One region of the Streptococcus sp. 1643 genome, then DNA from elsewhere that is predicted to be linked to it. Evidence: predicted binding sites of a transcription regulator. Region 1 holds the regulator's gene; each other region holds the start of a gene.
What was found. Region 1 encodes NrdR, which represses ribonucleotide reductase genes. Its sites were predicted from a motif close to ACACNATATATNGTGT; they were not measured.
Positions count from the first base shown of each region.

Region 2: the regulator NrdR is predicted to act here: its motif matches at 2,012-2,027, upstream of nrdH (glutaredoxin-like protein NrdH).
Region 3: the regulator NrdR is predicted to act here: its motif matches at 2,898-2,913, upstream of nrdD (anaerobic ribonucleoside-triphosphate reductase).

Region 1 is NZ_CP040231.1:426,168-433,142, forward strand. It holds gene FD735_RS02495 (hypothetical protein) at 1-118, opposite strand, end outside; gene FD735_RS02500 (ABC transporter ATP-binding protein) at 134-829, opposite strand; gene FD735_RS02505 (GntR family transcriptional regulator) at 834-1,199, opposite strand; gene nrdR (transcriptional regulator NrdR) at 1,340-1,813, shown strand; gene FD735_RS02515 (DnaD domain protein) at 1,814-2,977, shown strand; gene dnaI (primosomal protein DnaI) at 2,978-3,874, shown strand; gene FD735_RS02525 (NADPH-dependent oxidoreductase) at 3,871-4,584, shown strand; gene der (ribosome biogenesis GTPase Der) at 4,598-5,908, shown strand; gene FD735_RS09895 (hypothetical protein) at 5,992-6,330, shown strand; gene FD735_RS02540 (YgcG family protein) at 6,643-6,975, shown strand, end outside.
Region 2 is NZ_CP040231.1:856,762-863,736, forward strand. It holds gene nrdE (class 1b ribonucleoside-diphosphate reductase subunit alpha) at 1-1,598, opposite strand, end outside; gene nrdH (glutaredoxin-like protein NrdH) at 1,679-1,897, opposite strand; gene FD735_RS04585 (phosphocarrier protein HPr) at 2,261-2,524, shown strand; gene ptsP (phosphoenolpyruvate--protein phosphotransferase) at 2,530-4,263, shown strand; gene FD735_RS04595 (pneumococcal-type histidine triad protein) at 4,506-6,975, shown strand, end outside.
Region 3 is NZ_CP040231.1:1,704,746-1,711,720, reverse strand. It holds gene cls (cardiolipin synthase) at 1-1,081, shown strand, start outside; gene FD735_RS09830 (hypothetical protein) at 1,155-1,298, shown strand; gene FD735_RS08845 (damage-inducible protein CinA) at 1,334-2,851, shown strand; gene nrdD (anaerobic ribonucleoside-triphosphate reductase) at 2,972-5,179, shown strand; gene FD735_RS08835 (hypothetical protein) at 5,191-5,331, shown strand; gene FD735_RS08830 (GNAT family N-acetyltransferase) at 5,376-5,876, shown strand; gene nrdG (anaerobic ribonucleoside-triphosphate reductase activating protein) at 5,881-6,477, shown strand; gene FD735_RS08820 (uridine kinase) at 6,474-6,975, shown strand, end outside.

The DNA.
Region 1 (6,975 bases):
GGCTAAGACTGCTAATAAAAGCTCCAATCAAAACTGAAATTGCAAGTACAGCACCGTATAGTGCCAGATACCATTTATTGACATTTTTAAATTCATAACGAACTAGATTCCAAAACATAATAATCTCCTTTGCTTAGGCTTTAAATTCCTGGCGGAAGAGCTGGTCAATTGATTCACCTGACTCGTAACGAATATCATCAACATTTCCTTGGCGGACGACTTTCCCGTCTTTGAGGAAGATGATCTCATCCAAGATTGGCTCAATATCTGAAATCAAGTGGGTTGAAATCAGCACCGTAGAAGTTGGTGAGTAGTTATTGATGATGGTATTGAGGATATAATCACGGGCCGCCGGATCCACGCCTCCGATTGGTTCGTCCAGAACGTAGAGGCGGGCTTCACGGCTCATAACCAAGATGAGTTGGACCTTTTCCTTGTTTCCTTTTGATAGTTTCTTGAGGCGACTGTTTTCATCAATACCGAGATCGGCTAAAAGGTGTTGGGCTCTTTCGAGATTGAAATCCTGATAGAAGGTTTTAAAATAGGTTAGAGCATCCTTAACCTTCATCTCTTCATTGAGGTAGGTTGTGTCTGGCAGATAGGAAACGATCGCTTTGGTAGCAGGACTTGGATCCTGTCCGTTAATGAGGACACGTCCTTTATTTGGTTGAAGGAGGCCATTGATTAGTTTGATTAGGGTTGTTTTCCCGGATCCGTTTGGTCCAAGGAGCCCGACAATCTTTCCGGCTGAGATTTCTAGTGAGATATTGTCAAGTGCCGCGGTTGCTCCATATGATTTTGTTACATTTTCAAGTGCTAGTAGTGTCATAGTCTTAAACTCCTTTAATATAGTCGCTTAATACATTTGGCAGTTCTTCTTTTTTGTAGCCAAATTGAAGCATGCAAGAGACGAATTGTTGCAGTTGCTCCTCGGAAAGTTGTTTGCGGGACTGAAGGATGAGGTCTAAATCCTCGGTGACAAATCGACCAGTTGTCCGCTTGCTGTATACAAATCCTTCACGTTCGAGGTCAGACAAGGCGCGCTGAATGGTATTGGGATTGACCCCAGCCTCACTCGCCAAATCTCTCACGGTTGGGAGCTGTTGGTTAGGTTCCAGTTCATGGGAAACAATCTGTAATTTGATTTTTTCCATAATCTGTAAATAAATCGGTTTTGTATTATCAAATGACCAGGACATCATAGTCTCCTTTCTTTGTCTTCTTTGTTCTAATTAAATAATACAATAAAACAAAAAACTTGTCAAGTAAAAATAAGAATTGTTTTGGGAATTGCTCAAAAAATGGTATAATGAAAAGAAAACGACAAGGAGGGAAATGCATGCGTTGTCCAAAATGTGGGGCTACCAAGTCTAGTGTTGTTGATAGTCGACAAGCCGAAGAAGGAAATACCATCCGTCGAAGACGTGAGTGCGACGAGTGTCAGCATCGTTTTACAACCTATGAACGAGTAGAAGAAAGAACGCTGGTTGTCGTCAAAAAAGACGGTACACGAGAGCAGTTTTCGAGAGATAAAATCTTTAATGGGATTATTCGCTCAGCCCAGAAACGCCCTGTTTCGAGTGATGAAATCGGCATGGTGGTCAATCGCATCGAGCAAAAACTCCGTAGTCGCAGTGAGAATGAGATCCAAAGCGAATACATTGGGTCTTTAGTCATGGAAGAATTGGCAGAGCTTGATGAGATTACCTATGTTCGTTTTGCCAGTGTTTACCGTAGCTTTAAGGATGTGAGTGAGTTGGAGAGTCTGCTCCAGCAAATCACCCAGTCCTCAAAAAAGAAAAAGGAAAAATAAATGAAGCCAAATGACCGTTTTTCTTTTCTAAAGAATAATCGGGTGTCGCAAGATACCTCTTCTCTGGTGCAGTGCTACCTCCCGATTATCGGTCAGGAGGCACTGAGCCTCTATCTATATGCCATTACCTTTTGGGATGGTGGACAAAAGGAACACCTCTTTTCCCACATCCTCAACCACTTAAACTTTGGCATGCCGACCTTGCTCCAATCCTTTAAAATCTTATCTGCTTTGGATTTATTGACCCTTTATCAAAAGGGGGAAACTTATGAATTGCAGCTTCATTCTCCCCTCTCCAGTCAGGATTTTTTAAGTCATTCTGTCTATAGTAGATTATTGGAGAAAAAGATTGGGGATACAGCTGTTTCTGCTATGAAGCAGGCTCCAAGTGAGGGGGAAGCTTTCTCTGTTTCTTTGAGTCAAGTATTTCCAACCCTGACTGAAGAAGTGACACCAAGCGAGTCTAAAAGCAAGTTAAAAAACGATTTTGATTTGGAACATTTCCAGCGGCTGATGGCTCGAGATGGCTTGCGTTTTGAAGACGAGCAGGCAGATGTTTTGGAATTGTTTGCCATCGCAGACGAAAAAAAATGGACCTGGTTTGAAACCTATCAATTAGCTAAGGCGACAGCGGTGGCTCAGGTTATTTCAGTCAAACGCATGCGTGAAAAGATAGCACAAAAACCAGCATCTTCTGACTTTAGCTCCAAAGAAATGACCATTATCAGGGAAGCCAAAAATAAAACTCCTCTAGAATTTTTAGCCGAAATCAAGCAAACACGTAAGGGAAACATCACCCAAAGTGAAAGAGAACTCCTTCACCAGATGGCGTCTTTAGGCTTGTTGGACGAAGTCATCAATATCGTCTTGCTTCTAACCTTTAACAAGGTTGATTCGGCTAATGTCAATGAAAAATATGCCATGAAGGTCGCAAATGACTATGCTTATCAAAAAATTCGAACAGCAGAAGAAGCTGTGCTTCGGATTCGAGAACGTCAGCAAAAAGGCCAAGAAGACCAAAAATCGAAAACTAGCTCGACTAAGACAAATGTTCCCAAGTGGAGCAATCCCGAATACAAGAATCAAACCAGTGAGGAAACTCGTCTGGAACTAGAACGTAAAAAACAAGAAATGTTAGCCCGATTAGAAGAAGGAGGAGACTAGATGGAAAGCGTTGGTGATGTAATCAAACGTCAGACAAGTCGTTTTCAGTATCAGGACTTGGTCCAGCAGATCATGAAGGACCCCGATGTAGCGGCTTTTATCCAGAAAGAATCCCTCAGTCCAGAGGAGTTGAATCGTAGCATCTCCAAGTTCAACCAATATATCACAGAACGGGATAAGTTTCTTCGTGGGGATGCGGACTATATAGCGCGTGGCTACAAGCCTATCTTGGTTATGAATCACGGCTATGCGGATGTGTCTTATGAAGAAACACCAGAACTAATCGCAGCAGAAAAAGAGGCTGCAATTAAGAATCGTCTTAAGTTGATCAATCTACCAGCCAGTCTCAAGAAAGCGAAATTGGCTCAGATTGACCTGGATGATCTAGGACGCTTGCCGATTTTTGAGAGACTCTATTCCTTTGTTGACCTTTACCCAAGTATCCGAAAAGGCCTCTATCTTTACGGAGATTTTGGTGTTGGAAAGAGTTTCATGATGGCAGCCTTAGCTCATGACCTATCTGAAAAACGTGGGGCATCAACAACTATTCTCCATTATCCAAGTTTTGTCATTGATGTGAAAAATGCCATCGGTGAAGGCTCTGTGAAGACCTTGGTGGATGACATCAAGTTAGCAGAAGTTCTGGTCTTGGATGATATTGGTGCAGAGCAGTCGACTCCTTGGGTGCGTGATGAGATTCTCCAAGTCATTCTTCAGTACCGCATGCAGGAAGATTTGCCAACCTTCTTTACTTCCAACTTTAATTTCCAAGATTTGGAAAAACATTTTGCCAAAGGAAAGAATGGAAATGATGAGACTTGGGAAGCTAGACGGGTTATGGAACGAATCCGTTATTTGGCTGAGGAGACAAGACTAGAAGGAGAAAATCGCCGATGACAGAAACCATTAAACTGATGAAAGCTCATACTTCAGTTCGTCGCTTTAAGGAGCAAGAGATTCCTCAGGCAGACTTGGAAGAGATTTTGACTGCTGGACAAATGGCGTCGTCTTGGAAAAATTTCCAATCCTACTCTGTGATTCTTGTGCGCAGTCAAGAGAAGAAAGATGCTCTTTATGAACTGGTTCCCCAGGAAGCCATTCGCCAGTCAGCAGCCTTTTTGCTCTTTGTTGGTGACTTGAATCGAGCTGAAAAGGGAGCAAGCCTTCATACGGACACTTTTCAACCTCAAGGAGTGGAAGGTCTCCTTATCACGTCTGTGGACGCTGCGCTTGCTGGTCAAAATACCTTGCTTGCAGCGGAGAGTCTGGGATATGGTGGTGTTATCATCGGTTTAGTCCGTTACAAGTCAGAAGAAGTGGCAGCGCTTTTTAACCTGCCTGACTATACCTACCCTGTTTTTGGGATTGCCCTTGGCGTGCCAGATCAACAACACGAGGTCAAACCAAGACTGCCTTTGAACCAAGTGGTATTTGAAGAAGAATACCAAGAACAGCCAGTAGCGGCGATTTTGGACTATGACAAAGTACAGGCAGACTATGCTGGTGCGCGTGCGTCGACCTCTTGGAGTCAACGTTTGGCAGAGCAGTTTGGTCAAGCCGAACCTCGTTCAACTCGGAAGAATCTAGAACAGAAAAAGTTATTGTAGAAAGTGAGAAAACATGGCCTTACCAACTATTGCCATTGTGGGACGTCCCAATGTTGGGAAATCAACCCTATTTAATCGAATCGCTGGTGAGCGGATCTCAATCGTAGAAGATGTCGAGGGTGTGACACGTGACCGTATCTATGCGACGGGTGAGTGGCTCAATCGTTCCTTTAGTATGATTGATACTGGAGGGATTGACGACGTCGATGCTCCATTCATGGAGCAAATCAAGCACCAGGCAGAAATTGCAATGGAAGAAGCCGATGTCATCGTCTTTGTGGTGTCTGGGAAAGAAGGAATTACGGATGCGGATGAGTACGTAGCCCGTAAACTCTATAAAACCCATAAACCTGTTATCCTTGCTGTAAATAAGGTTGACAATCCTGAGATGCGAAATGATATCTTTGATTTCTATGCACTAGGATTGGGCGAACCGTTGCCAATTTCGTCTGTCCACGGTATCGGTACGGGTGATGTGCTGGATGCCATTGTGGAGAATCTACCACACGAAGTCGAAGAAGAAAATCCAGACGTGATTAAATTTAGCTTGATTGGTCGTCCTAACGTTGGAAAATCAAGTTTGATCAACGCCATTTTGGGAGAAGACCGCGTGATTGCTAGTCCAGTAGCTGGAACAACGCGTGACGCCATTGATACCCACTTTACAGATACGGATGGACAAGAATTTACCATGATTGATACAGCTGGTATGCGTAAGTCTGGTAAAGTCTATGAAAATACGGAGAAATATTCTGTCATGCGCGCTATGCGTGCTATTGACCGTTCTGACGTGGTCTTGATGGTCCTCAATGCTGAGGAAGGTATTCGTGAGTACGATAAGCGTATCGCAGGATTTGCCCACGAAGCGGGTAAAGGAATGATCATCGTGGTCAACAAGTGGGATACTCTTGAGAAAGACAACCATACCATGAAGAACTGGGAAGAAGACATCCGTGAGCAGTTCCAATACCTGCCTTATGCACCGATTGTCTTTGTATCCGCTTTGACCAAGCAACGTCTCCATAAACTGCCTGAGATGATCAAGCAAATTAGCGAGAGTCAAAACACACGGATTCCATCAGCTGTCTTGAATGATGTCATTATGGATGCCATTGCTATCAACCCAACACCGACAGACAAAGGAAAACGCCTCAAGATTTTCTACGCTACCCAAGTGGCAACCAAGCCACCAACCTTTGTCATTTTTGTCAATGAAGAAGAACTCATGCATTTCTCTTACTTGCGTTTCTTGGAAAATCAAATCCGCAAGGCCTTTGTCTTTGAGGGAACACCGATCCATCTCATTGCAAGAAAACGTAAATAAAAAAGTAGAATCTGGAATGACATTTCCAGATTTTTTTGATAGAATGAAGGTGAAGAAAACGCTGTCAAAGAGAGGTGTCGATAATGAAACTGTCGTTTAACCAATTGATAGTCTTATTTCCTTGCGTTTGCTTTTTCTATTGGATAGACAATGCTGACAGAAACAGTAGGTTTTTCTCCATCATCTACTATTTCTACTGGATTTATTTTTCTATTTTAGCTCTGTTTAGCCTGAATCTGACAATTTTTTCATTCTTATTTTTCCCTATTGTTCTCAAACATGTATCAGATACGAGTGTTTGCGGTGTTTGGTTGCTGTTGATAGTCATATCTCTAGGCAGTGACTGGCTAGACTACATCTTTTTCAAAAAAATGTTTCGCTTGAGACGGGAACTAGGGAAGTCTAAAACGGGAAGGCATTGATTTATACTCTTCGAAAATCAAATCCGAAAAGCCTTTGTTTTTGAGGGAACACCGATTCACCTGATCGCGAGAAAACGCAAGTAAGTCTTGCTTGTTTTCCTATAAAAATAAATTGAAAGAAGACTTCATAGTCTTCTTTTTTTCTATCTAAGAGGGGATAAAAGAAGCTGTCAAATTGGAGGAGAATCTGTCATCAAAATTCAATCATTTTCCTAGATTTTGTAATCTATTTGTAATGAAAATGCACTTTCTTTGTAAAAATCAAAATGCTATAATTCCTTAAATCAATTTTCCTTTATCAGGGAGGATATTATGAAAAAAAGCAGATTATTTAAACATAGTTTGTTGGTTCGCTTGCTTGGGTTGCTGATGGTCTTTCTCTTCTTGTCAGCATTCACAGCACCTGAAAAACCTGAGTACGGGATCTATGACCCGGATCACTATCTAACGGATGAGACTATAAGTCAGATTCGGGGATTGAACAATGTCAATAGTAAAAAATCAGAAAAATTCCAGATGGGCGTTTACGTTGTGAAAAGCCTAGATGGAGAAACAATCGAGACTGTCGCCAACGAAACAGCTAGAGCTTGGAAGATTGGCTACTCGGGAGACAACAACGGCGCCTTGATTGTGGTCGCTGTTGAG
Region 2 (6,975 bases), 430 kb from region 1:
GTTACATACTTGTTGAAGTAGCTTCCGTTAGCATAATCTGATTTTTCAAAGTTGTGGAAGGTGATACCACGTTCGCGGGCGATATTGTTTGATTCTACCAAGGTCCAGTAGTTCATAAGCATAAAGTAGATGCTAGTGAATTCAACAGACTCAGCTGATCCATATTCGATGAGTTGTTGGGCAAGGTAACTATGAAGCCCCATGGCACCAAGACCAAAGGTGTGAGCCAAACTGTTTCCGTGGTCGATAGTAGGAACAGCTACGATGTGTGAACTATCTGTAACGAAAGTTAAAGCACGAACCATCGCACGGATAGAACGACCAAAGTCAGGTGAAGTCATCATGTTGACCACGTTGGTTGATCCAAGGTTACATGAAACGTCCGTTCCCATTTGAAGGAATTCTTGAGCATCGTTGATTAAGCTTGGTTCTTGAACTTGAAGAATCTCAGAACACAAGTTACTCATGATAATCTTTCCATCAACAGGATTTGCACGGTTAGCCGTATCAATGTTGACGACATAAGGGTAACCAGATTCTTGTTGCAATTTAGAGATTTCAGTTTCCAAATCACGCGCCTTGATTTTTGTCTTGCGGATATTTGGATTTGCGACCAATTCATCGTATTTTTCAGTGATGTCAATGTAGTTGAACGGTACACCATACTCAAGCTCTACAGAGTATGGGCTAAAGAGATACATTTCTTCATTTTTACGAGCTAATTCGTAGAATTTATCGGGCACCACAACTCCAAGTGAGAGGGTCTTAACACGAACCTTTTCATCGGCATTTTCTTTCTTAGTTGAAAGGAAAGAGATGATATCTGGGTGAAAGACATTGAGGTAGACAACCCCAGCACCTTGACGCTGACCCAATTGGTTAGAGTAAGAGAAGCTGTCTTCGAAAAGTTTCATAACTGGTACGACACCAGAAGCAGCACCTTCATAACCTTTGATAGGAGCTCCAGCTTCACGAAGGTTGCTGAGGGAAATTCCCACACCACCACCGATACGTGAAAGTTGAAGGGCTGAGTTGATAGAACGTCCGATAGAGTTCATATCATCGGTTACTTGAATCAAGAAACAAGATACCAACTCCCCACGACGAGCACGGCCAGCATTCAAGAAGGAAGGAGTAGCAGGTTGGTAGCGTTGGTGGATGATTTCATTGGCAATATCAGTCGCAATGGCTTTATCCCCGTCTGCAAAGTAAAGTGCATTAAAGAAGACACGGTCTTCCATACTTTCAAGGTAATATTCACCGTCATTAGTCTTCAAGGCATACTGGTTGTAAAACTTATAGGCAGCCATGAATGATTTGAATTGGAAGTTTTGATCCTTGATAAATTGATGCAATTCTTCCAAAAACTCTGGACGGTATTTCTTAAGAAATGCAGTTTCAATGTAGTTGTGTTCAATGAGGTAGTTGATTTTATCAGTGATTGAATCAAAAACCATGGTATTTGGAACTACATTTTCTTTAAAGAAGGCATCCAAGGCTTCCTTATCTTTATGAAGCATGATTTGTCCATTGACAGGACGGTTGATTTCGTTATTGAGACGGAAGTAAGTTACGTCCTCAAGATGTTTTAATCCCATAAAATTTCCCTTATCTAATTACAAAAGAAAGGCCTCTAAGTTAGCCCTAGAAGCAATCTCTTCTGGATGATGTACTAAGATTATGCTAATTGTTTCAGTTTTCCTGGTTGGAAGCCTGAAAAGATTTCAGTTGGTGTTTGGATAACAGGAGCAGCGCTGAAACCGAGCTCTTTAACTTGATCGATGTACTCTGGTTGCTCATCGAGATTGATCTCACGATAAGCGACATTGTTGCTGTCCAAGAAACGCTTGGTCATCTTACATTGGACACAGTTGTTTTTAGAATAAACGGTTACCATTTTCGTAACTCCTCTTTCAAATATAGATTACTTTCTTAGTATATCAGAAAAAAAAACTTTGTCAAACTTTTTAAACTAAATCTTGTGCTAAAAAGTTACAGTTTCAAAAACAAAGCACAATATATAGTGTTTTGTCGGAGTGTAAAATTGGGTTTTCATTGAACTATCAAAGTTTATCAAAACAAAAAAACTATATACTGTATATTGGTAAGATAAATAGAAGATTTTCAGCAAGTTATCTGAAAGGAAATAGAAGAAAGTCCATAAAACACTTGAAAAATAATCTAGAAGGTGATATAATACAGTCTTGTAAGGGTTATCACATATAATCCAAAAAAGAAATAACTAAAGGAGAGTCAAACTATGGCTTCTAAAGATTTCCACGTAGTGGCAGAAACAGGTATTCACGCACGTCCAGCAACATTGTTGGTTCAAACAGCTAGCAAATTTGCTTCAGATATCACTCTTGAATACAAAGGTAAATCAGTAAACCTTAAATCTATCATGGGTGTTATGAGTCTTGGTGTTGGCCAAGGTGCTGACGTTACAATTTCAGCTGAAGGTGCAGATGCTGACGACGCAATCGCTGCTATCACTGAAACTATGGAAAAAGAAGGATTGGCATAAGGAAAATGACAGAAATGCTTAAAGGAATCGCAGCATCTGACGGTGTTGCAGTTGCAAAAGCATATCTACTCGTTCAACCGGATTTGTCATTTGAGACTATTACAGTCGAAGATACAAACGCAGAAGAAGCTCGCCTTGATGCCGCTCTACAAGCATCACAAGACGAGCTTTCTGTTATTCGTGAGAAAGCAGTAGGTACGCTTGGTGAAGAAGCTGCTCAAGTATTTGACGCTCACTTAATGGTTCTTGCTGACCCAGAAATGATCAGCCAAATCAAGGAAACAATCCGTGCGAAGAAAGTGAATGCAGAAGCAGGTCTGAAAGAAGTTACAGATATGTTTATCACTATCTTTGAAGGCATGGAAGACAACCCATACATGCAAGAACGCGCAGCGGATATCCGCGACGTGACAAAACGTGTATTGGCAAACCTCCTTGGTAAAAAATTGCCAAACCCAGCTTCTATCAATGAAGAAGTGATCGTGATTGCGCATGACTTGACTCCTTCAGATACAGCTCAATTGGACAAAAACTTTGTAAAAGCTTTTGTAACAAACATTGGTGGACGTACAAGTCACTCAGCTATCATGGCACGTACACTTGAAATTGCAGCAGTATTGGGTACAAACAACATCACTGAAATCGTTAAAGACGGTGACCTTCTTGCCGTTAACGGTATCACAGGTGAGGTTATTATCAATCCAACAGATGAGCAAGCGGCTGAATTCAAGGCTGCTGGTGAAGCTTATGCGAAACAAAAAGCTGAATGGGCTCTCTTGAAAGATGCTAAAACAGTAACTGCTGATGGCAAACACTTTGAATTGGCTGCCAACATCGGTACTCCAAAAGACGTTGAAGGTGTCAATGACAACGGTGCTGAAGCTGTTGGTCTTTATCGTACAGAGTTCTTGTACATGGATTCTCAAGACTTCCCAACAGAAGACGAGCAGTACGAAGCTTACAAGGCTGTACTTGAAGGAATGAACGGTAAACCTGTTGTCGTTCGTACAATGGATATCGGTGGAGATAAGGAACTTCCTTACTTCGATATGCCTCACGAAATGAACCCATTCCTTGGATTCCGTGCCCTTCGTATCTCTATCTCTGAGACTGGAGATGCTATGTTCCGCACACAAATCCGTGCCCTTCTTCGTGCGTCTGTTCACGGTCAATTGCGTATCATGTTCCCAATGGTTGCGCTCTTGAAAGAATTCCGTGCAGCGAAAGCAGTCTTTGACGAAGAAAAAGCAAACCTTCTTGCTGAAGGTGTTGCAGTTGCGGATAATATCCAAGTTGGTATCATGATCGAAATCCCAGCAGCAGCAATGCTTGCAGACCAATTTGCTAAAGAAGTTGACTTCTTCTCAATTGGTACAAACGACTTGATCCAATACACAATGGCAGCAGACCGTATGAACGAGCAAGTTTCATACCTTTACCAACCATACAACCCATCAATCCTTCGTTTGATTAACAACGTTATCAAAGCAGCTCACGCTGAAGGTAAATGGGCTGGTATGTGTGGTGAGATGGCTGGTGACCAACAGGCTGTTCCACTTCTTGTCGGAATGGGCTTGGATGAGTTCTCTATGTCAGCAACATCAGTACTTCGTACACGTAGCTTGATGAAGAAACTCGATACAGCTAAGATGGAAGAGTACGCAAACCGTGCCCTTACAGAATGCTCAACAATGGAAGAAGTTCTTGAACTTCAAAAAGAATACGTTAATTTTGATTAATCGAAAAGTCCTTGCAACCCAGTTGCAGGGATTTTTTTAAGAACTTTCAAGAAAATCTTTCTTATATAAACTCCATTCTAGAGAAAGTAGTGGTCAGAACAAAAATACTTAACTGGTTCATAAAATTCTTGACAAGTTGCAAATTTAGGAGTAAACTATTAACCAGTTAAGTAATAGAGAGGAGTTTCTGCAATTTAGAAATGAATTGCAAATAGAAATATTAAAAAAGAAAGTGAGTTTCAATGAAAATTAATAAAAAATACCTTGCTGGTTCTGCGGCAGCTTTAATTTTAAGTGTTTGCTCTTACGAGTTGGGACTGTATCAAGCTAGAACAGTCAAAGAAAATAATCGTGTTTCCTATATAGATGGAAAACAAGCAGCGCAGAAAACGGAAAATCTGACTCCTGATGAGGTCAGTAAAAAAGAAGGCATCAATGCCGAACAAATCGTCATCAAGATAACAGACCAGGGATATGTCACTTCTCATGGAGACCACTATCATTATTACAATGGGAAGGTTCCTTATGACGCTATCATCAGTGAAGAGTTGCTGATGAAGGATCCAAACTACCAGCTCAAGGACGAGGATATTGTCAGTGAAATCAAGGGCGGTTATGTTATCAAGGTAGATGGAAAATACTATGTTTACCTTAAGGATGCTGCATATGCGGATAATGTCCGTACGAAAGAAGAAATCAATCGGCAAAAACAAGAACATAGTCAGCATCGTGAAAGAGGGACTTCAGCAAACGATGGTGCGGTAGCCTTGGCACGTTCACAGGGACGCTACACCACAGATGATGGTTACATCTTTAATGCATCCGATATCATTGAAGATACTGGTGATGCTTATATCGTTCCTCATGGCGACCATTACCATTACATTCCTAAGAGCGAGTTATCAGCCAGCGAATTGGCTGCTGCAGAAGCCTTTCTATCTGGAAAAGGTGGCCAATTAAGTACGGTTGAATACCGTTCAAGCAGGGGAGAAACAAGATCTAGTGTGAGAACTAGTTCATCTGAAACTCCTCAAAATCCTGCAACAGCTCCGGAGAGCCAAAATGAGGATTTAGCTAGTCTTCTTCAAGAATTATACGCTTTGCCACTTAGCCAACGTCATGTGGAATCTGATGGATTGGTATTTGACCCAGCACAGATTATAAAACGTACTGCCAATGGTGTGGCAGTTCCTCATGGAGATCATTTCCATTTCATTCCTTATTCACAAATGTCTGCTTTGGAAGAAAAATTGGCTCGAAATTTACCAATTGGAGGTCAGCCAGTTCAAAGTCATTCTGACAATACGAAACCAAGCAGTACAGATAAACCAAGTTCAACACCAAGTTCACCGATTAAATCAAACTTTAATCTCAATACGCAGGCACCAAATCGAGGAACTGGAGGCGCTTATACAACGGATGATGGGTATGTCTTTAGTCCGACAGATGTGATTGAAGATACAGGTGACGCTTTTGTTGTACCGCACGGCAATCATTTTCACTATATACCTAAGAGTGATTTGTCAGCAGGAGAATTGGCTGCAGCCCAAGCCTATTGGAATGGTAAACAGGGTTCTCATTCTTCTACAAGCTCAAGTAAATCAAGTAGTGATAATGCTAAACCAGCCCAACCAAGTTTGACAGAGACTCCAAACCTGACTGTCACCCCAACATATCATCAAAATCAAGGGGAAGATATCCCAACACTTTTAAGTGAATTGTATGCCAAACCTTTATCAGAACGCCATGTGGAATCTGATGGATTAGTCTTTGATCCGGCACAAATCATCAAACGTACAGCTAATGGTGTAGCAGTGCCTCACGGAGACCATTATCACTTTATTCCTTATTCACAAATGTCACCGCTGGAAGAAAAATTGGCTCGTATGATAGCTATTAAGGGACAAAATGGCAGTGTCTTGTCAAGTGTTACTCCTCTGAAACCAGCCCCTACTACCAAACCTCTAGCACCAGTGGAAAATAAACCGACAGAATTTGATGTCAACCGGGTTGTTAGAAAAGTTGGTGATGGATATATTATCGAAGATAAGGGCGCTAGTCGTTATGTTCTAGCTAAAGACTTAGCCAAGGATAAGATTGACGCTATTGAAAATCTCTTGTCTAAGAAAACTCAAGAGACGCATGCCCTAGTTGCGAAGAAAGAAAATGTCGCTTCTCGTGACCAAGAATTTTATGATAAAGCATATAATTTATTGGCCGAGGCTCATAAAGCCTTGTCTGAAAACAAGGGGCGTACTTCTGACTTCCAAGCCTTAGACAAATTAGCAGAACGCTTGAATGATGAATCTTCTAATAAAGGAAAATTAGTAGATGATTTATTGGCATTCCTAGCACCAATTACCCATCCAGAGCGACTTGGCAAGCCAAATTCTCAGATTGAGTATACTGAAGACGAAGTTCGTATTGCTCAATTAGCTGATAAGTATACAACGTCAGATGGTTACATTTTTGACGAACATGATATAATCAGTGATGAAGGAGATGCATATGTAACGCCTCATATGGGCCATAGTCACTGGATTGGAAAAGACAGCCTTTCTGATAAGGAAAAAGTTGCAGCTCAATCCTATACTAAAGAAAAAGGTATCCTACCTCCATCTCCAGACGCAGATGTTCAAGCAAATCCAACTGGAGATAGTGCAGCAGCTATTTACAATCGTGTGAAAGGGGAAAAACGAATTCCACTCGTTC
Region 3 (6,975 bases), 620 kb from region 1:
TTTTGCATCTGGTGAAAGCATGTGGCATCAGATGCTAGAGGATCTCAAGAAAGCTGAGAAGTTTATCTTTCTCGAATACTATATCATCGAAGAAGGTTTGATGTGGAATAGTATTTTGGAGATTTTGGAAGAAAAGGCAGCTCAAGGAGTAGAGGTGAAGCTTCTCTATGATGATATTGGTTGTATGGCAACCTTGCCTGGAGATTACACCATCCAGCTTCGTGGTCGAGGGATTGAAGCCCACAAATTTAATAAGGTGATTCCACGTTTGACCGTTGCTTATAACAACCGTGATCACCGTAAAATCATGATTATCGATGGTCAAATTGCCTATACAGGTGGTGTCAATCTGGCCGATGAGTATATCAACCATATCGAACGCTTTGGTTATTGGAAGGATAGCGGTATTCGTCTGGATGGACCGGCAGTTAAGGCTTTTACTAGACTCTTTTTATCTGCATGGTATATCAACCGTGGGGAGATTAGTGACTTTGACCAATACCATCTCGAAAATCAGCCCAAAGATGGGATGGGGCTCTGTATTCCCTATAGTAGTGGGCCAAAACCCATCTACAGAGCTCAAGTTGGAAAAACGGTCTATCAAAATCTTATCAATCAAGCTACAGACTATGTTTATATCACGACACCCTATCTGATTGCTGACTATGATCTCACCGAAAGTATCAAAAATGCAGCGTTGAGAGGGGTAGATGTGCGAATCGTGACGCCTTGTATCCCAGATAAGAAGGTCATCCAATTGGTTACTCGAGGAGCCTATCCAGACTTGTTATCTGCAGGGGTTCGTATTTATGAGTACAGTCCGGGATTCCTTCATAGCAAGCAAATGCTTGTCGATGGAGAGGCGGCTACTGTGGGGACCATCAATTTTGACTATCGTAGCTTGCTCCACCACTATGAAAATGCCGTCTTACTTTATAGAACGCAGTCCATCATCGATATTGAAAGGGACTTCGAAGAAATTTTTAAAGTTTCTCAAGAAATTTATCCTCACACCATCAAAACCAGCTGGTATCAAAGCCTAATCAAGGAAATTGTCCAGTTGTTTGCACCTATGCTCTAACTATCGACCAAGATCTAGCCCAAGGCTGGATCTTTTTTGTCTTCTTACGAATAGATAAGTAAAGGAGAAAACCATGCTTAATCTAGAAGATGATGATTTTATCAGAGAGTATAGTAATAGTCGATTTCATCGTTTTCGTGAAATCGAACGCTTTGCGTTATTGGATAAGAAATTCAGCAAATATCAATCCCAAGCTGACATTCCTGTAAGATTTTGATATACTAAAACAGATAAACTTAGAGGAGAAATTGAATGAACGTATACGGGAAAATAGATGAGAAACAAGAAGAATCTCATTACCAAGACTGGTCAGTGCCAGAAAAACGAGAAGGAGCTCCCATTCCCTTTTTTAGTATTTTGCTTTGGAGTTTAGTAGCCACAGCCATTTCGGTTGCCCTGCCTTTTATTTTTGGTTTAATCAGTCCGCAACAAAGTCAGGATCTTTATACCGGTTGGGCCTTGCATCAAAATGGTCAAATGTATACAGATTACTTTGGAACGAATGGATTGCTCTATTACTTGCTAACCTATCTTTCCCTAGGAAGTATTCTGCTTGCTTTGGTTGAGTGGTTGGCTTTGTTTGGAGCAGGTATTATTCTTTTTAAGGCTGCGGATACTCTTGTCGGTCAAGAAAAAGAAGCGAAGCGAGTTGTCTTTATTTTATACTTGCTTGTAGCAGGCCTCGCTTTTGGTGGCGGTTATGCTCTCTTGCTAGCTCTGCCTTTCCTATTTTATTCATTGAGTATCGTTACAAATTATCTAGCTTTTCCAAAGGACGACAAAGGATTTGTACGAGTGGGGATGAGCCTTGCACTTGCTTTCTTCCTTGCGTCAATCCCAACCGCCTTGTTTGCGGCTGTACTGGCCTTGGGTATTATCGGCTTTAATCTAGGCAAAGGTCACTTTGTTCATGGCCTATATCAGTTCTTTGCGTCAGCCCTAGGATTTTCACTCTTATTCTATCCTTTAGGCTACTATACAGTGTGGACAGGTAGTTTTGGAGATGCCATTAGCCAGACCTTGTATCCGGTAAATACTCTTAGCCTCTTTTCGAACTCGCATTTGCTTGAAAATGCAGCCTTCTATGGCTTGCTTGCTATTGGATTAGGTTTCCTTGGTTTGCTCTTTGCAGGCTTGTTCCAGTCAAAACCAGCCAAGCAATATGCCCTCTCAATTGCTGCTAGCTTGGGATTGTTGGTTTCTTTGGGAATCTTGATTCTCTCCAAAGAACCTATCAACGGTACTCGTCTTGTGGTGCTAATTCCTTTCTTGGTCTTGCTCCTTCTGACAGGAATCAAGGAAGATGTTTCTGAAGGAGGGAGTCGTCGTAGAAGAAGACGTGAGAAACAAACTTCTTTCCTTAAAGGAAATTTCTATCTACCACTGATTGCCCTTGCCTATCTCATTGTTCTTCCTATCGTGAGTCGCTACCTTTCTCACCCAGCGGCTTATCAGGAGAGAGAACGTCTTGCCAGCGTGGTCAAACAACAAACGAGTTCTGAGGATCGTGTCTATGCTTGGGATGATCGTCCTGATTTCTACCGTGCAAGTGAACGCTTGGCGCCGACTTCTCTATCAACTCCAACACTTTATACTGCAAGCGATGAAAATAAAACCAAACTGATGAATGACCTGAAAGAGAATCAACCGAAGATGATTTTGGTCAATCAAAAAGTTGCCTTGTGGTCAGATGTAGAGAGCTGGCTCAGTGAAAACTATGAGCTTGTTCAGACAGATACTAGCGAGTTCAAACTTTATAAATCAAAATAACAAAAAATCAATATCTTGTGGAATTTTAAAAATTTTAGGATTTTTAACACAAGATATTGATTTTTATTTTTAGAGTGGTATAATACTTCATAGAACAACATTTTAGAAAAGAGCATGGATATGATTGTATTAGAAGAAAAGCTTGCAACCGTTCCCACCTTGTTCGTTGAAAAACGAGATGGTAGACGTGTGGTGTTTGATGTAGACAAGATTGACAAGGCTCTCCACAAGGCGGCGGAAAAGGTTATGGACGTTACGCCTCTAGTAGAAAAACGCCTAAATGGTCTAGTTGAAAGAATCGTGACGGAAATTCACAGCCGCTTCCCTCAAGGTGTCAAGATTTACGAAATTCAAAATGTCGTAGAACATGAACTCCTTGAAGCCAAAGAATATGCGCTAGCTGAGGAGTATATCACTTATCGGACACAAAGGGATTTTGAGCGCTCAAAAGCGACAGATATCAACTTTAGTATCCATAAGCTCCTCAATAAAGATCAAGCAGTTGTCAATGAAAATGCCAATAAAGATAGCGATGTCTTCAACACCCAACGTGATTTGACAGCGGGGATTGTTGGGAAATCAATCGGACTGCAAATGCTTCCTAAGCACGTAGCCAATGCTCACCAAAAAGGGGATATCCACTATCATGACTTGGACTACAGCCCCTACACTCCTATGACCAACTGCTGTTTGATTGATTTTAAAGGCATGTTGGAAAATGGTTTTAAGATTGGCAATGCAGAGGTAGAGAGTCCTAAGTCTATCCAGACTGCGACAGCTCAAATTTCACAAATCATCGCCAATGTCGCTTCTAGCCAGTACGGGGGCTGCTCAGCTGACCGTATCGATGAAGTCTTAGCTCCGTATGCAGAGAAGAATTACCAGAAACACCTCAAGGATGCGGAAGAGTGGGTCCTGCCTGATAAACGGGAAGATTATGCTTGGAAGAAAACGCAAAAGGACATCTACGATGCCATGCAATCTCTCGAGTATGAAATCAACACCCTCTTCACTTCAAATGGCCAAACACCTTTTACTTCGCTAGGTTTTGGTCTGGGAACCAATCGTTTTGAGCGTGAAATTCAAAAAGCTATTTTGACCATTCGTATCAAGGGTCTGGGTTCAGAACATCGAACAGCCATCTTCCCTAAACTCATCTTTACGCTAAAAAGAGGACTCAACTTAGAGAAAGGTTCACCTAACTACGACATCAAACAGTTGGCTCTTGAGTGTGCAACCAAGCGGATGTACCCAGATGTCTTGTCCTATGATAAGATTATCGAGCTGACAGGCTCCTTCAAGGTTCCTATGGGATGCCGTTCTTTCCTTCAAGGCTGGAAAGATGAAAATGGTGTTGAGGTCAATTCAGGTCGTATGAATCTAGGTGTTGTGACAGTCAATCTGCCTCGTATCGCTCTCGAGTCCGATGGTGACTTGAACAAGTTCTGGGAAATCTTCAACGAGCGAATGAACATCGCGGAGGATGCTCTGGTTTATCGTGTCGAACGAACCAAGGAAGCAACACCAGCAAATGCCCCTATCCTTTATCAGTATGGAGCCTTCGGCCGCCGTCTCGGAAAAGAAGAAAGTGTAGACCAACTCTTTAAGAATCGCCGTGCAACTATTTCTCTAGGCTATATCGGTTTGTATGAAGTGGCGACGGTCTTCTTTGGTAATAGCTGGGAAAGCAATCCTGAAGCCAAGGAATTCACGCTTGACATCATTCGTGATATGAAACGACGTGTAGAAGAGTGGTCAGATCAATATGATTACCATTTCTCTATCTACTCAACACCATCCGAAAGTTTGACGGACCGTTTTTGTCGTTTGGATACAGAGAAGTTCGGCTCTATTCCTGACATCACGGATAAGGAATACTACACCAACTCGTTCCACTACGATGTCCGGAAAAATCCAACACCGTTTGAAAAATTAGACTTTGAGAAAGTTTATCCAGAAGCAGGTGCGTCAGGTGGTTTCATCCATTATTGTGAGTATCCAGTTCTTCAACAAAATCCTAAAGCCTTGGAAGCTGTTTGGGACTATGCCTATGACCGTGTCGGTTATCTAGGGACCAATACTCCGATTGATCGTTGCTACAAGTGCGACTTTGAAGGGGATTTTGAACCAACTGAGAGAGGATTTGCTTGTCCCAACTGTGGCAATAGCGACCCTAAAACAGTAGATGTGGTCAAACGTACGTGTGGTTATCTGGGAAATCCTCAAGCACGTCCGATGGTTAACGGACGCCACAAGGAAATCGCTGCGCGTGTCAAACACATGAACGGTTCAACTATTAAAACAGCAGGACATGAAGTAACAAATTAGAAGGAAATGGAATGGGGAAATACCAATTAGACGATAAGGGACGCGCACAAGTGACCCGTTATCACGAGAAACACTCGAAAGGTGGAACAGGTAAAAAAGAACGCTTGCTCAACCTCAGAGAACAGTTTTTAAACAAGAACAAGAAAAAATAAAAGTGAGAGTCTGCTCTCACTTTTCTCTTAGGTGGGAGGGGAATATGGAACTACGCAGACCGATATTGGCAGATAAAGAAACAGTTTTAGAGATGATGGCAGAGTTTGAACAGACTCAATCAGCCCACGATGGTGGGTTTTGGAACGCCAACAATTTTGTTTATGAAGAGTGGCTAGAAGAAAATCTTCAAGCGGAAGCGGGACTCAATATTCCTGAAAACTGGGTTCCTGCTATCCAGCTGGTTAGTTTTGACGTAGCAGGCCAGGCTCTTGGCTTTCTCAACCTTCGTCTCCGATTAAATGACTACTTACTAGAAAATGGGGGCCATATTGGCTACTCCATTCGTCCATCTGAAAGAGGCAAAGGTTATGCCAAAGAAGCCCTCAGACAAGGTCTGCAATTTGGCAAGGAAAAGAACATCAAAAAAGCACTTGTGACCTGTAGTACGGAAAATCCTGCTAGTAGGGCGGTGATTGTTGCAAATGGCGGACTCTTTGAGGATATTCGCAATGGCGTAGAACGTTACTGGATAGATTTGGAGTAGAAGGATGACATGGAATATACCAAAACCAGGTGAATGGAAAAGTGAGGAGCTTAGTAAAGGGCGAATCATTGATTACAAGGCTTTTAACTTTGTCGATGGAGAAGGTGTGCGAAACTCTCTCTATGTATCAGGTTGCATGTTTCACTGCGAGGGGTGCTATAATGTTGCGACTTGGTCTTTCAACGCAGGCATTCCCTATACGGCAGAATTAGAAGAACAAATCATGGTAGACCTTGCCCAGCCCTATGTTCAAGGCTTGACCTTACTGGGGGGAGAACCTTTTCTTAATACAGGTATCCTCTTACCTCTCGTTAAGCGAATTCGAAAGGAATTGCCAGACAAAGACATCTGGTCCTGGACGGGCTACACGTGGGAAGAAATGATGCTGGAGACTCCAGACAAATTGGAACTCTTGTCGCTGATTGACATCCTTGTCGATGGACGGTATGATAAAAGCAAGCGCAATCTTATGCTCCAGTTCCGAGGTTCCTCTAATCAACGTATCATTGATGTGCAAAAATCCCTCAAAAGTGGGCAAGTGGTGATTTGGGACAAGCTTAATGACGGAAAAGAAAGCTATGAGCAGGTGAAGAGAGAATGAAGAAAAAAGACCTGATAGAACAACTGGTTTCAGAGATCGTAACGGGAAGAGTTAGGACGCTAGGGATCTACGGCCATGGGGCTTCAGGCAAGTCAAGCTTCGCTCAGGAATTACATCAAGCCCTAGATTCTACTACAGTAAATTTACTAGAAACAGATCCCTATATCACCTCAGAACGTCACCTGGTAGTACCAAAGCAAGCGCCAGATCAAAAGGTGACAGCTTGTCTCCCAGTGGCGCATGAACTGGCAAGTTTACAGAGAGATATTCTCGCCTTGCAGGCAGGTATGGATGTCTTAACAATCGATGAACCGTGGAAGGCTAGCGAGGTCTTGTCTGGAGCCAAGCCGATTCTGATTGTTGAAGGGATGTCTGTGGGATTTCTACCCAAGGAACTCTTTGACAAAACTATCTGTTTCTACACGGATGAGGAGACCGAATTAAAGAGGCGCTTAGCTCGAGATACGACTATGAGAAATCGGGATGCATCTTTTGTAT